Regions from separate parts of the Paraherbaspirillum soli genome, predicted to be linked through region 3. Evidence: predicted binding sites of a transcription regulator. Region 3 holds the regulator's gene; each other region holds the start of a gene.

Region 1 (4,244 bases), on a different contig from region 3:
GCCGTCCATACCGCCCATGCCACCCATACCGCCCATGCCGCCTGGCATGCCGCCAGCCGACTTGTCTTCAGGCAGTTCAGCGATCATGGCATCGGTAGTCAGGATCAAGCCGGCAACCGAAGCGGCGTTTTGCAATGCCGAACGGGTTACCTTGGCTGGGTCCAGAACGCCCATTTCAACCAGGTCGCCGTAGGTGCCGTTGGCAGCGTTGTAACCGTAGTTGCCATTGCCTTCCAGGACCTTGTTGATCACGACCGAAGCTTCGTCGCCAGCGTTGATGACGATTTGACGCAGTGGCTCTTCAATCGAACGCAGCACGATCTTGATGCCGGCTTCTTGATCGGCGTTGTCGCCTTTCAGGTTCTTGACGTTAGCGCGTGCGCGCAGGAACGCCACGCCGCCGCCAGGAACGATGCCTTCTTCCACTGCAGCGCGGGTAGCGTGCAATGCATCTTCAACGCGTGCTTTCTTTTCTTTCATTTCGACTTCGGTTGCAGCGCCAACCTTGATCAGTGCAACACCGCCAGCCAGCTTGGCAACGCGTTCTTGCAGTTTTTCACGGTCGTAATCGGAAGAGGCTTCTTCGATTTGAGCGCGGATTTGCTTGACGCGTGCTTCGATGGTGATGGCTTCGCCGGCACCGTCGATGATGATGGTGTTTTCCTTGCCGATTTCGATGCGCTTGGCTTGGCCCAGTTCTGCCAGAGTGGCTTTTTCCAGTGTCAGGCCGACTTCTTCAGCGATCACTTGACCGCCGGTCAGGATAGCGATGTCTTCCAGCATGGCCTTGCGACGGTCGCCGAAGCCAGGCGCCTTGACAGCAGCAGTCTTCAGGATGCCGCGGATGTTGTTGACCACCAGGGTTGCCAGCGCTTCGCCTTCGACATCTTCAGCGATGATCAGCAGTGGGCGACCGGATTTAGCAACTTGTTCCAGTACCGGCAGCAGATCGCGGATGTTGGAGATCTTTTTGTCGAACAGCAGGACAAATGGATTTTCCAGGGCAACGATTTGTTTTTCCTGGTTGTTGATGAAGTAAGGCGACAGGTAGCCGCGGTCGAATTGCATGCCTTCGACGATGTCCAGCTCGTTTTCCAGCGATTTGCCGTCTTCCACGGTGATCACGCCTTCTTTGCCGACTTTGTCCATTGCCTTGGCAATGATTTCACCGATATCGGTGTCGGAGTTGGCGGAGATCGAACCGACTTGGGCGATTTCCTTGCTGGTGGTGGTTGGCTTGGCCAGTTCCTTGATTTCAGCAACGATGGCGATGACCGCTTTGTCGATGCCGCGTTTCAGGTCGGCTGGGTTGAAGCCGGCTGCTACGTATTTGAAGCCTTCACGCACGATGGCTTGTGCCAGCACGGTTGCGGTAGTGGTACCGTCACCAGCATTGTCGGAAGTCTTGGAAGCGACTTCTTTCACCAGCTGCGCGCCCATGTTTTCCAGCTTGTCTTTCAGTTCGATTTCTTTCGCAACCGAAACGCCGTCCTTGGTCACGGTTGGGGCGCCGAAGCTGCGCTCCAGAACCACGTTACGGCCCTTAGGACCCAGAGTTACCTTAACGGCGTTAGCCAGAATGTTGACGCCGTTGACGATCTTGGCGCGTGCTTCATCGCCGAAAACTACGTGCTTTGCTGCCATGTTTGTTTCTCCTAATTAAGACTCATTGCGGGACAGGGTTCAAGAGCCGCGGTGCGGCGAATTACGCTGTCCTCAACTGATCAGATAAAACCGTTAAATTGCAAAGGCTGCTTATTGAAAGCAATCCGAAGCAATCGAATTACTTGCCTTCGACTACGGCGAACAGATCTTCTTCGCGCAGAACCAGCAGTTCCTGGCCGTCGACCTTGACCGCTTGACCCGAGTATTTGCCGAACAAAACGCGATCGCCAACCTTGACTGCCAGCGGACGGACTTTGCCGTCATCCAGAATCTTGCCGTTACCGACGGCCAGGATTTCACCTTGATCCGGCTTTTCAGCAGCTGCTTCTGGCAGCACGATACCGGATGCGGTTTTAGTTTCCAGGTCGAGACGCTTGACGATGACGCGGTCGTGCAAAGGACGAAGATTCATATTTGACTCCTTGAGATTCAACAGGTTATTTGTATTTGCGGCAACTTCGCAGCAAAGTGAACTGCACCGCTCAGCTTGGCTTTCGAATGCGCCGCACAGTGACTAGGTCGTTAGGGCTTGTTAGCACTCTCTCCCGACGAGTGCTAAGTATAGGGACGCTATGCTGTTTTTTCAAGCCCGCATTTTTTTGGGGGCTATCGGAGTGGCGCAAGGTTTTGTCGCCTCAGTGCCGTTTTCTTGGGAGCGGACAGTAAAAGCAGCCGCACAACCCGATTTGGCAGCATTGCGAGCACACGCAGCTGATATGCTCAATGTTTTTGCTCGGAAATTTTCCCAAAAAACATGCTTACCCAGCCTAATCAATCAGAACCGCGTCCGAAACTAGCATCTCTGCCCTTACTAACGATATCGCTTCTGCTCGTCAATCTCGGCGTCTTTATCACGCAGGTCATCAGCGGCGTCAGTCCGACGTCGCCAAGCAATGTAGACATGATTCGCTGGGGTGCCAATCTGGCGCCGCTCACGCTGACCGGTGAGGGCTGGCGCCTGGCTACCAGCATGTTCCTGCATATCGGCATCGTTCACCTACTGTTCAATATGGCCGTGCTATTGGCTTGGGGACCATCTGCCGAGCGTTATTTCGGCAAATTCGCCTTTGCGGTGCTGTATCTGTTTTCCGGCATTGCCGGCGGGTTGCTGAGCGCAGTCTGGCATGGCTATCACCAGGTTTCGTCGCTCCAGATGACGGTCGGGTATCAGTTTGTGCAAACCACGCGTCCGGACTTGATCGTCAGCGCGGGGGCATCCGGGGCGCTGATGGGGCTTGCCGGCGCATTCCTGGCCGCCAAGGTGTTTGGGCATACGGATAAGTTCGGGGAACTTGAGCGCGTGAGCGGCAAGAACGTCGCCTTGGTCGTCGGCATGAATCTGGCCTACGGCTTTGCCAATAGCGGCATCGACAACGCTGCGCATATCGGCGGGCTGCTCGCCGGTTTTGCGCTGGGCACCGCATTTTGCTGGTCGCATGGGCTGGGCAAATCGACGCAGTATTTCGTCAAAGGCGTGCTGGCGGCGCTGACACTGGTATCGGGGATTCAGGGGCCGGCGGCATTTGCGAGCAGCGATTTGCAAGATTTGAAGGTGCAGCTCGTCGCGGAACTCGACGCCCAGCAGCAAAAAGACCAAGCCGAGCAGGAGCAGCGCGATGCGGAAAAGCTTGCGCAGGAGGATGAGAAGCAGCGCGCACCGAGTGTCAGCAAGGAAGTGGCGGAAGGCGCGCAGGTCGCGATTGGCAGCGGACCGTCCGGCTTCACAGTCAGTGCGGATGGCAAACGGCTTTATGTGGCCAGTTTTGAAGCGAATACCGTGTCGGTGATCGATCTGGCCAGCAAGAACGTAGTCAAGACCATCGGCGGCAAGGCGCAGCCCATCATGGGCGGCTGCCCGCAGTGCCCTGGCGTGCGGGGGCCGGCGATCGCCGTCAGTCCGGACCAAGCCCTTGCCTATGTAGCCGACCTGGCCGGTGATGCCGTCAGCGTCGTCGACCTGCATGCCGGCACAGTGATTGGCAAGGTTGCGGTCGGCAGCTGGCCGCGCGCCATTGCACTGTCGTCCGACGGCAAATTCGCCTATGTGCTGAACATCGTCGACAACACGGTTTCGGTGATTGATACAGCCGCGCAAAAAAATATCGCAACGCTTGCCTTGAGCAAGCCGTCGACGGAAGGTTTGCCGCCCGGTCGCCCGGCCTCGCTGACCTTGTCCGCCGACAATCAACGCTTGTTCGTGCTGGATGGATTGGACAATTCGCTGTACGTCTTCGACACGGCAGCGCGCCGCGTGCTGAAGCAAATTCCGTTGCCGGCCGAAGAGAATGCGTATGACATCAAACTTCAGCAGGGTGGTAAATCGCTGTGGGTATTGAGCGATAACCGTTTTTCCCTGATCGACACGGCAGCGCTGGCGCTGAAAAAGCAGTTGCCGCTTTGCGAAGGCACCCACGGCTACAGCTTTGACATCAATGCCGACGGCACGCTGATAGCGCTGCCGCTGAACGAAAGCCAGCGCACGCTCTTGCTGCGCCCGGCCACGCGCAAGGTTGTCGGCGCGCTGCCGGCCGAACATGGGCCGGGTGCGATACGTCTTCTTGCCGATAATAAGAGCTTGC
Region 2 (4,244 bases), on a different contig from region 3:
ATCATTTATCTGTCTTTGTTATTCGCGGCGTTGCTGGTCGATCACTATTTCAAATTCTGAAGGCTGACATGAAACGTGCCAATTCTGCGATCTCCATTTGCGCCGGTTTGCTGCTGGCGGTCTCATTGACCGCCTGCGGCGACAAGCAGGTCGTCGGTAGCCAGGAAATGACGCTGTCGCCGGCCAAAAGTGCGTTCATCAATACCGACGTTACCGGTCTCGGCTATGCCCGTGATTTCGCACTGACAGACCATAATGGCAAGCCGCGTACGCTGGCCGACTTCAAGGGCAAAGCGGTGGTCGTGTTTTTCGGCTTTACCCAATGTCCGGATGTCTGTCCGACCACGATGGTCGAGATGGCAAACGTGATGAAAGAATTGGGACCGTTGGCGAGCAAGGTGCAGATGCTGTTCATCACGGTTGATCCAGAGCGCGATACCCCGGAATTGCTGGCGAAGTATGTGCCGGCTTTCAATCCCAGCTTTGTGGGTTTATACGGCGACCAGGCCGCGACCGCCAAGGTCGCCAAGGAATTCCGCGTGTTCTATCAAAAAGTGCCGGGCAAAACACCAGGCAGTTATACGATGGACCATACCGCGGGTAGCTATGTGTTCGACCCGCAAGGCCATATCCGCCTGTTTATCCGGCACGGCCAGGGGCCCGACCCGATAGCACATGATCTGAAGTTGCTGTTGTCGTGATGGATCGCAGTGGCAGCGCATTGTTGCCGATGCTGGAATAAAAAAAGCGCCAATCAGGCGCTTTTTTTATTGTCGATGGACTCAGGAATAAGCCGCCAGAGAGCCCTTCATTTTCTTCAAGGCTACGGCTTCAATCTGCCGGATCCGTTCTGCGGAAACACCGAATTCGTCAGCCAACTCATGCAAGGTGGCGCCTGAGCCGTCATCGTTGGCGAGCCAACGTGCTTCAACAATCCGGCGTGAGCGATCGTCCAGTTTGCTGAGCGCAGACTCCAATCCTTCGGACTGCAAGCGATCGTATTGCTGCGATTCCAACACCTTGGTCGGTTCTTGCAATTCCGACGATAGATAGGCGATCGGAGCGAATTTATCATCGTCATCGTCGCTCGGCGCATCCAGTGCAATATCGCGACCAGTCAGGCGGGTTTCCATCTCGATGACTTCCTCGCGCTTGACGCTAAGCGTTTTTGCCAGCGCATCAACTTGTGAAGGCGTCATGGCATCCAGGCCTTCCTTGTGGCTGCGCAGGTTGAAGAACAACTTACGCTGGGCTTTGGTGGTTGCTACCTTAACCAGGCGCCAGTTCTTCAGGATGTACTCATGCATCTCAGCCTTGATCCAGTGCATCGCATACGAGACCAGGCGTACCCCTTGATCCGGATCGAAGCGCTTGACCGCCTTCATTAGACCGATGTTGCCTTCTTGAATCAGATCGGCGTGCGGCAGGCCGTAACCGAGATAGCCGCGGGCAATCGACACCACCAGGCGCAAATGCGACAGCACCAGCTTTTGGGCCGCAGCCAAGTCATTTTTGCTGCGCAGTTGTTGGGCGAGGGAAATTTCTTCGTCGTGTGTCAGCATCGGCAGCCGGTTGACGGCCGAGATATAGGCGTCAATATTCCCTAGCGTACCGGAAAAACCGAGCGCCAATGCATTGGCCTCGGCTGGGATTAGCGCAGTGTTGGATGACCGATTTTTCATTTTTCCTCCATGCTGTCCAGTCCAAAGTTACGGCTGGTAGATCTGCAATCAGATCCTTTGGGTCAGGTATATTAGCACTCCCTATCATGGAGTGCTAATTGGATTTGTTAGAGAGTGTAAATAGAACTTAGCTATTTATATTGCATATGTGATTGCTGTTAATTCGGATGTTAGAGGCAAGACCACCATGAAAGTTCGGAACCAATTGATCCGATATTTAAGCGCTGGAGCATCTTCTTTTGATCTAATTTCAAACAGCAATGTCGGCCGTCATCGCGAGGAAGTCGTCGTACGGCGGCTGGGATAGAAACTGGCGTATTTGCTGTCGGTGAGTGTCGTCAGCGATGCTGATGTAAAGCCGGGCGGGGGAGTTGCGCAGCAGGCGATTCAGCGTTACGCGCAGGGTCAGGTTGCCAATGCAGCAAAAACAACCAGGAGCAATGCGCTTTATTTCCAGGTTTGGATAGGCTTGGTCGGCGCCCAGCTTGCCATCAGCCAAGCCTTCCAGGATCAGTGCGGTGCTTGAATGACGTCCGCTGTCGTTGCCGGAGTCGCTTTCAATAGCGGACCATATCGCTGCTTCGCGGGCGCTGGCGGATGCGCCGAATACCAGGGTAGTGAGGGTCATCCGCCTTTTTTTGATAGCTTCCCAGGGTCGACCCCTAGTTGCTTCAGTTTTCGATACAAATGGGTACGTTCCAATCCCGTCTTTTCCGCCACCCGCGTCATGCTGCCATTTTCACGAATCAGGTGATACTCAAAATAGGAGCGCTCGAATGCATCGCGGGCTTCGCGCAATGGCAGGCCGAATGATGAGGAGAAAACATTCTCTGATGAGCTTGCCGCCGACGGTTGCACTGCAATATGGGCGGGTTCGGATTGTATTGAATTGCTAAAAGCAGCGGCATTGATGACAGTGTCGACCAGTTCATTCGCTGCGGCTGCCGGTTGTGTGTAAAGCGTCGGCGCCCTGGCGGTTTTTGATGCTTGTGACAAACCTTGTTGGACCGCTTTCAACAATTTTTGTAATGCAATTGGCTTTTCGAGGAAATTGAGGGCGCCGATGCGAGTTGCTTCCACCGCCGTGTCGATGGTCGCATGACCGGACATCATGATCACCGGCATGGTGAGCAAGCCATCGCGCTGCCATTCCTTCAGCAGTGTGACGCCATCGGTGTCAGGCATCCAGATGTCCAGCAATACCAGATCGGGTACGCCACTCTGACGAAATTCCCGCGCCTGTTGTGCATTTTCCGCGGCCGTTACTACATGCCCTTCGTCACCTAAAATTTCCGAGAGCAATTCCCGAATTCCCATTTCGTCGTCAACGACTAGGATGTTAGCCATGCGGTAGCCTTCCCATTTCCTGTTGCATCAAATCCCACTGTTTGGACCGCTCAGATAGTCCAGATTATTTATCAATGTCGCCCGTCGTATTGCCTCAATTTGAGTCCGAATATTATGCTATATCAACGCTATGCGAGTTTGCATTCGTTCGCGGCATTAAATTATCGTCGACTCATGAAGTGAGGCTAACTTTAACAGCAAAATTAGGATCTTTGCGCCCTTTGTATCGCTTCGATTCTGCAGATCTATACGGCCGCCATGTTCGTCGATGATTTTTTTTACCATCGGCAATCCCAGGCCGGTTCCACGAGGTTTCGATGTGACATAGGGCTCGAATGCCCTGGCCAGGATCTTCGGCGAAAAGCCCGCTCCATTATCCGTAATCGACAATCGCACGGCAGTGCGCGTGAGGCCATCGGAACCCTGGTAGCTCACGCGCTCCGTCACCAAGTCGATACGCGGGTTGGTGGTGTCGGTGCTGCGATCCATGACCGCATCCTGTGCGTTTTGCAGAAGATTGTGAATGACCTGGCGCAGTTGCGTGGCATCGCCCATGATTTTAGGCAGATCTGGCGCCAGCGATGCATGGATCATATCGCGTTCGTCGCCAGCCAGATAAAGATGCAAGATTTCCGCAACCAGAACATTCAAATCCAGCTCGGCCAATACCGCCGGAGGCGTTTTTGCGTAATCGCGGAAGTCATCCACCATGCGTTTCATGGCCGCTACCTGATTGACGATGGTGTCGGTGCTTTTCTTCAAGATGGCGGCATCTTGCGTCATCAGCTTGTCTTCCAGCTTCATTTGCAGGCGTTCTGCCGACAGCTGGATCGGGGTCAGCGGATTCTTGATTTCGTGCGCCAGCCGGCGTGCCACTTCGCCCCACGCAATCGATCGCTGTCCTGAGATGACGTCTGAAATATCGTCGAATACCACGACGTAACCGGTACGGTTTTCAACCGGCAGCCGCGAGCCGCGCGCCAGCAAAGTAATGTCGTCGCTGTCCTTGTCGCCGATGTCGATGCGGCGCGGGATTTCGATCTGTTGCTGCCAGTGCAGCCCGCCGGGGTCAATTTTTCCGGCGGTAAATTGCGCACTTTGTTCCGAGAATGCGTTGGTAACAACTTCCGCGAAGTGGGCCAGGCCGTCGATGATACTCAGCGGCTGCCCTATATGCGGCGCAAAGTCATATTGCAGGATCCGTTGCACCGAATG
Region 3 (4,244 bases):
GCGTCATCGCCGGAAACCCTTCCAGCGCGACGTTCTGGGCGGTCTCGGCTTCAAACACGACGTGATGCCCGCGCTCTTGCAAAAAGTCGACGATTTCAGTTAATGATTCGGAAATGCCGGCGGCAAAATACTTGCCAACGATGGCAATCGTTCTCGGCATAAGCTTAGGCGGAACCGCCTGGGAAGGTAATTTTATGGGCCACATGCTGGCGATTAGACCATAATTTAGGCTTGCATTGAAGGATACCCGATGACCCTGACAGATATTTCAGCCCTTGGTCCAGCCGATCGGCCGGACGCTCAAGCGACGATCAAAGCCGTCTTGTTCGACCTCGACGATACGCTGTGGCCGATCGTGCCGGTGATTCAGCGTGCCGAGCAATTGCTGTATGACTGGCTGCAACAGCATGCGCCGGCAGTGCCCCGGCAATTCACGATTGAAGACTTGCGTCAGCAGCGCCTGGAATTAAGCGCAAGCAATCCCGTATTCAAATTTGATTTATGGAAGCTGCGCCACGCCGCCTTGTGCGAGGCTTTCAGCAGCGTTGGCGAAGATGTCGGCAAAGTCGACGCGGCGATGGAGATATTCTCCGAGGCGCGTCACGCGGTCACGCCGTTCGAGGATGTGCAGCCGGTGCTGACGCGGCTGCGCCAGCGCGTTTTGCTCGGCTCGGTGTCGAACGGCTTTGCCGATCTCGACAAAATCGGGCTGGCGCAGCATTTTCACGCGTCGATTGCAGCCCATAGCTTCGGCTGCGGCAAACCGGACCCGGCGATATTTCATGCCGCCTGCGCAGCCCTCAATGTCACGCCGGAACAAGCCGTCTTTGTCGGCGACGACCCGCTGCTGGACGTGGTCGGCGCTCAGCAAGCCGGCCTGCGGGCAGTCTGGATCAATCGCTTCGAACGTGTTCTGCCAGCCGGCATTAACGCCCACGCGACCTGCACCACCTTGCATGAGTTGGAAACATGGCTGGGACAAACCGCAAATCTGGGAATAAGCGACATCAAAAACAGTGTATAAGTGCATGCATAAGGTGCTGGCAAGCCAACCCTGTGCTCGCTAAAATACTCATATGCAACTCGATAATCGCGCTCAAACTCTACTCAAAGCCCTGGTCGAACGGTACATCGCCGACGGTCAGCCGGTCGGCTCGCGCGCGCTGTCAAAGATTTCCGGACTGGAATTATCGCCGGCAACCATACGCAACATCATGGCCGACCTGGAGGAAATGGGCTTCGTCGCCAGCCCCCACACCTCGGCCGGACGGGTGCCGACGCCGCGCGGCTACCGCATGTTTGTGGATACCTTGCTAACGGTCGAGCATATCGACGAAACCGCGCTCGAATCCAAAATGCAGGCGCGCCTGCAACCCAATTCACCGCAAAAAATCATTGCCAACGCCGCCCAGGTGCTGTCGTCGCTGTCGCACTTTGCCGGCGTGGTGCTGACGCCCCGGCGCGAATCGATCTTCCAGCAAATCGAATTCCTGCGGCTTTCGGAAAAACGCATTTTGCTGGTCATCGTCAGTCCCAATGGCGACGTGCAGAACCGCTTGCTGCTCACCGATGTCGATTACACCCCATCGAAGCTGGTGCAAGCCGCCAATTACATCAACCAGCATTACGGCGGGCTGAGCCTGGACGATGTCCGCCTGCGCTTGCAAAGCGAGTTGCGCAAATTACGCGATGACATGACGTGGCTGATGCAGGCGGCGGTCGAAGCCGGCAGCGATGCGATGACCGACAATAGCGACGAGGTCGTGATTTCCGGCGAGCGCAACCTGCTCAGCGTCACCGACCTGTCGTCCAACATGGATTCGCTGCGCAAGCTGTTCGACATGTTCGAACACAAGACCAGCCTGATGCAATTACTCGACATCTCGGGCAAAGCAACCGGAGTACAGATTTTTATCGGCGGCGAGTCGCAACTGGTGCCGATGGATGAGATGAGCGTGGTCACCGCGCCGTATGAGGTCAACGGCAAGATCGTTGGCACGCTTGGAGTAATCGGCCCGACGCGGATGGCTTACGAGCGAGTGATACCGATTGTGGATATCACTGCGAAGTTGCTTTCGAATGCATTAAGTCAAAACTGACTAACTATTTGCGGGACAGAGTTTAAGAGCCACCACAGCGTGGCGAATTACTCTGCCCCCAACTAATCAGATAAAACTGATTAAATATCACCCGCCCTTTTTCTTACGACACTCCCGGCAGTGACCATAGAGCGCCAGTGCATGATCGGCAATCTCAAAATCGTGCTCTTTAGCAACATCCTTCTGGCGTCTTTCAATTTCCTCGTCGAAAAACTCCTCGACCAGACCGCAATCCAGACACACCAGATGATCGTGGTGCGAGCCCTCATTTAATTCAAACACGGCCTTGCCGGTTTCAAAATGATTGCGCTGCAATAACCCTGCTTGTTCGAATTGCGTCAACACGCGATAAACGGTAGCCAGACCGACATCGAGATTATCGTTCAGCAGAATTTTATAAACATCTTCAGCGCTCAGGTGACGCACGTCGCTGTTCTGGAAAATTTCCAGGATTTTCAGTCGCGGCAAGGTCGCCTTGAGACCGCTGGCTTTGAGTTCGGATGGATTGTTCGGCATGTTTTGGTCAAAAATGGATTATCTGCTTTATCATATAGCGTTTTAGCACAGTTGCTCAATCAATTGAGATCCTTATGCGAATGTTGCTCTCCCGTCCTGCCCGTACCTCTGCTTTGACACTTGCCGCTATTTTTCTGGCCGGTTGTGCGTCAAAAAACCCATTGATTGACGAAGCGCCCGCAACTGCCAACGCGACCGCCGCGACTGCCGCACCGGCATCTGCAAGCGCCTCCAGCGGTGTTCAAACCGTCAAGCAGCAACGCTTTCTTGGCATTTTTTCGCCCTATCGCATCGATATTCAGCAAGGAAATTTCGTTTCGAAGGAAATGCTGGCCCAGGTTAAAGAAGGCATGACCCGCGATCAGGTGCGCTTCGCCCTTGGCTCGCCGCTGGTCACAGATCTATTCCACGAAGATCGCTGGGATTATGTATTCCGCCTGCAAAAAGGCAATGGCGAAATAACCACCAGCCGCGTCAGCACCTTCTTCAAGGACAATGTCCTGGTGCGCATCGAAGGCGGCGACCTGCCGACTGAAAGCGAGTATCTGTCGAGAATTTCAGGCGGTGCGGCGGAAGCCAAAAAGGAAGTCAAGAATGTCGAGACGACGCCAACTGCCCCTACCCCATCTGCTCCCACCGGATTCTAATAGGCCAACTGTTCAGATCGTCGAATTAAAAAAATGAATCAAATGAAAATTGCCGTTGCAGGCGCCTCAGGACGTATGGGACGCATGCTGGTCGAAGCCATTCAAAACGCCGATGACGCCATCCTGGCAGGCGCTTTGGGCGTACCTGGCGCGCCCGAGTTAGGTACCGATGCAGCCGCCTTCCTGGGCAAACCCGCCGGCGTTGCTATCGAATCGGATCTTGCCAAGGGCTTGGCCAGTGCTGCTTACCTGATTGATTTCACGCGTCCGGAAGGCACGCTGAAGCATCTTGAATATTGCGCCGCCCACGGCATCAAGATGATTATCGGCACCACCGGTTTTGATGAAGCCGGCAAAGCGGCGATTGCTGCGGCGGCAGAAAAGATAGCCATCGTTTTTGCCCCCAACATGAGCGTCGGCGTCAACGTCACGATGAAATTGCTGGAACTGGCAGCCAAGAGTTTTTCGCATGGCTACGACATCGAAGTCATAGAAGCCCACCACCGCCACAAAGTCGACGCGCCATCCGGCACCGCGCTGATGATGGGTGAAGTCATCGCCGATGCGCTTGGCCGCAAACTGGACGACGTCGCTGTCTACGCCCGCGAAGGCGTTACCGGCGAGCGCGATCCTTCGTCGATCGGTTTTGCCACCATCCGCGGCGGCGATATCGTCGGCGATCACACTGTGCTATTTGCCGGCATCGGCGAACGGATCGAGATCACGCACAAATCATCCAGCCGCATCACATATGCGCATGGCAGCCTGCGCGCCGCGCGCTTCCTGAGCGACAAGACCAGCGGCTTGTATGACATGCAGGATGTGTTAGGCCTGCGCTAAATCTGCACCAGCGCATGCGCACGAATGAGCTCCCGGCATCCTGCCTTGAATACCGGGAGCGCTTCCTGAAACTGCTCTCGCTTACGTGTGCAATACAGTTGAGGACAGAGTAATTCGCCTTCGGTGGTCCTTAAACTTTGTC

What was found. Region 3 encodes HrcA, which represses chaperone genes, less so after heat shock. Its sites were predicted from a motif close to TTAGCACTCNNNNNNNNNGAGTGCTAA; they were not measured.
Region 1: a site for HrcA is predicted at 2,198-2,224, ahead of groES (co-chaperone GroES). Genes of this name have one in related genera too.
Region 2: a site for HrcA is predicted at 1,754-1,780, ahead of rpoH (RNA polymerase sigma factor RpoH). Genes of this name have one in related genera too.

What each region holds. Positions count from the first base shown of each region.
Region 1 covers NZ_JBHSMT010000005.1:208,400-212,643, reverse strand. The annotation lists gene groL (chaperonin GroEL) at 1-1,644, opposite strand, end outside; gene groES (co-chaperone GroES) at 1,784-2,077, opposite strand; gene ACFPM8_RS01875 (rhomboid family intramembrane serine protease) at 2,567-4,244, shown strand, end outside.
Region 2 covers NZ_JBHSMT010000008.1:69,042-73,285, reverse strand. The annotation lists gene cyoE (heme o synthase) at 1-60, shown strand, start outside; gene ACFPM8_RS02915 (SCO family protein) at 69-701, shown strand; gene rpoH (RNA polymerase sigma factor RpoH) at 783-1,682, opposite strand; gene ACFPM8_RS02905 (GTPase) at 1,933-2,310, opposite strand; gene ACFPM8_RS02900 (response regulator) at 2,307-3,029, opposite strand; gene ACFPM8_RS02895 (sensor histidine kinase) at 3,186-4,244, opposite strand, start outside.
Region 3 covers NZ_JBHSMT010000031.1:27,639-31,882, forward strand. The annotation lists gene ACFPM8_RS20800 (NAD kinase) at 1-205, opposite strand, end outside; gene ACFPM8_RS20805 (HAD family hydrolase) at 251-1,024, shown strand; gene hrcA (heat-inducible transcriptional repressor HrcA) at 1,077-2,099, shown strand; gene fur (ferric iron uptake transcriptional regulator) at 2,187-2,615, opposite strand; gene ACFPM8_RS20820 (outer membrane protein assembly factor BamE) at 2,777-3,262, shown strand; gene dapB (4-hydroxy-tetrahydrodipicolinate reductase) at 3,296-4,102, shown strand.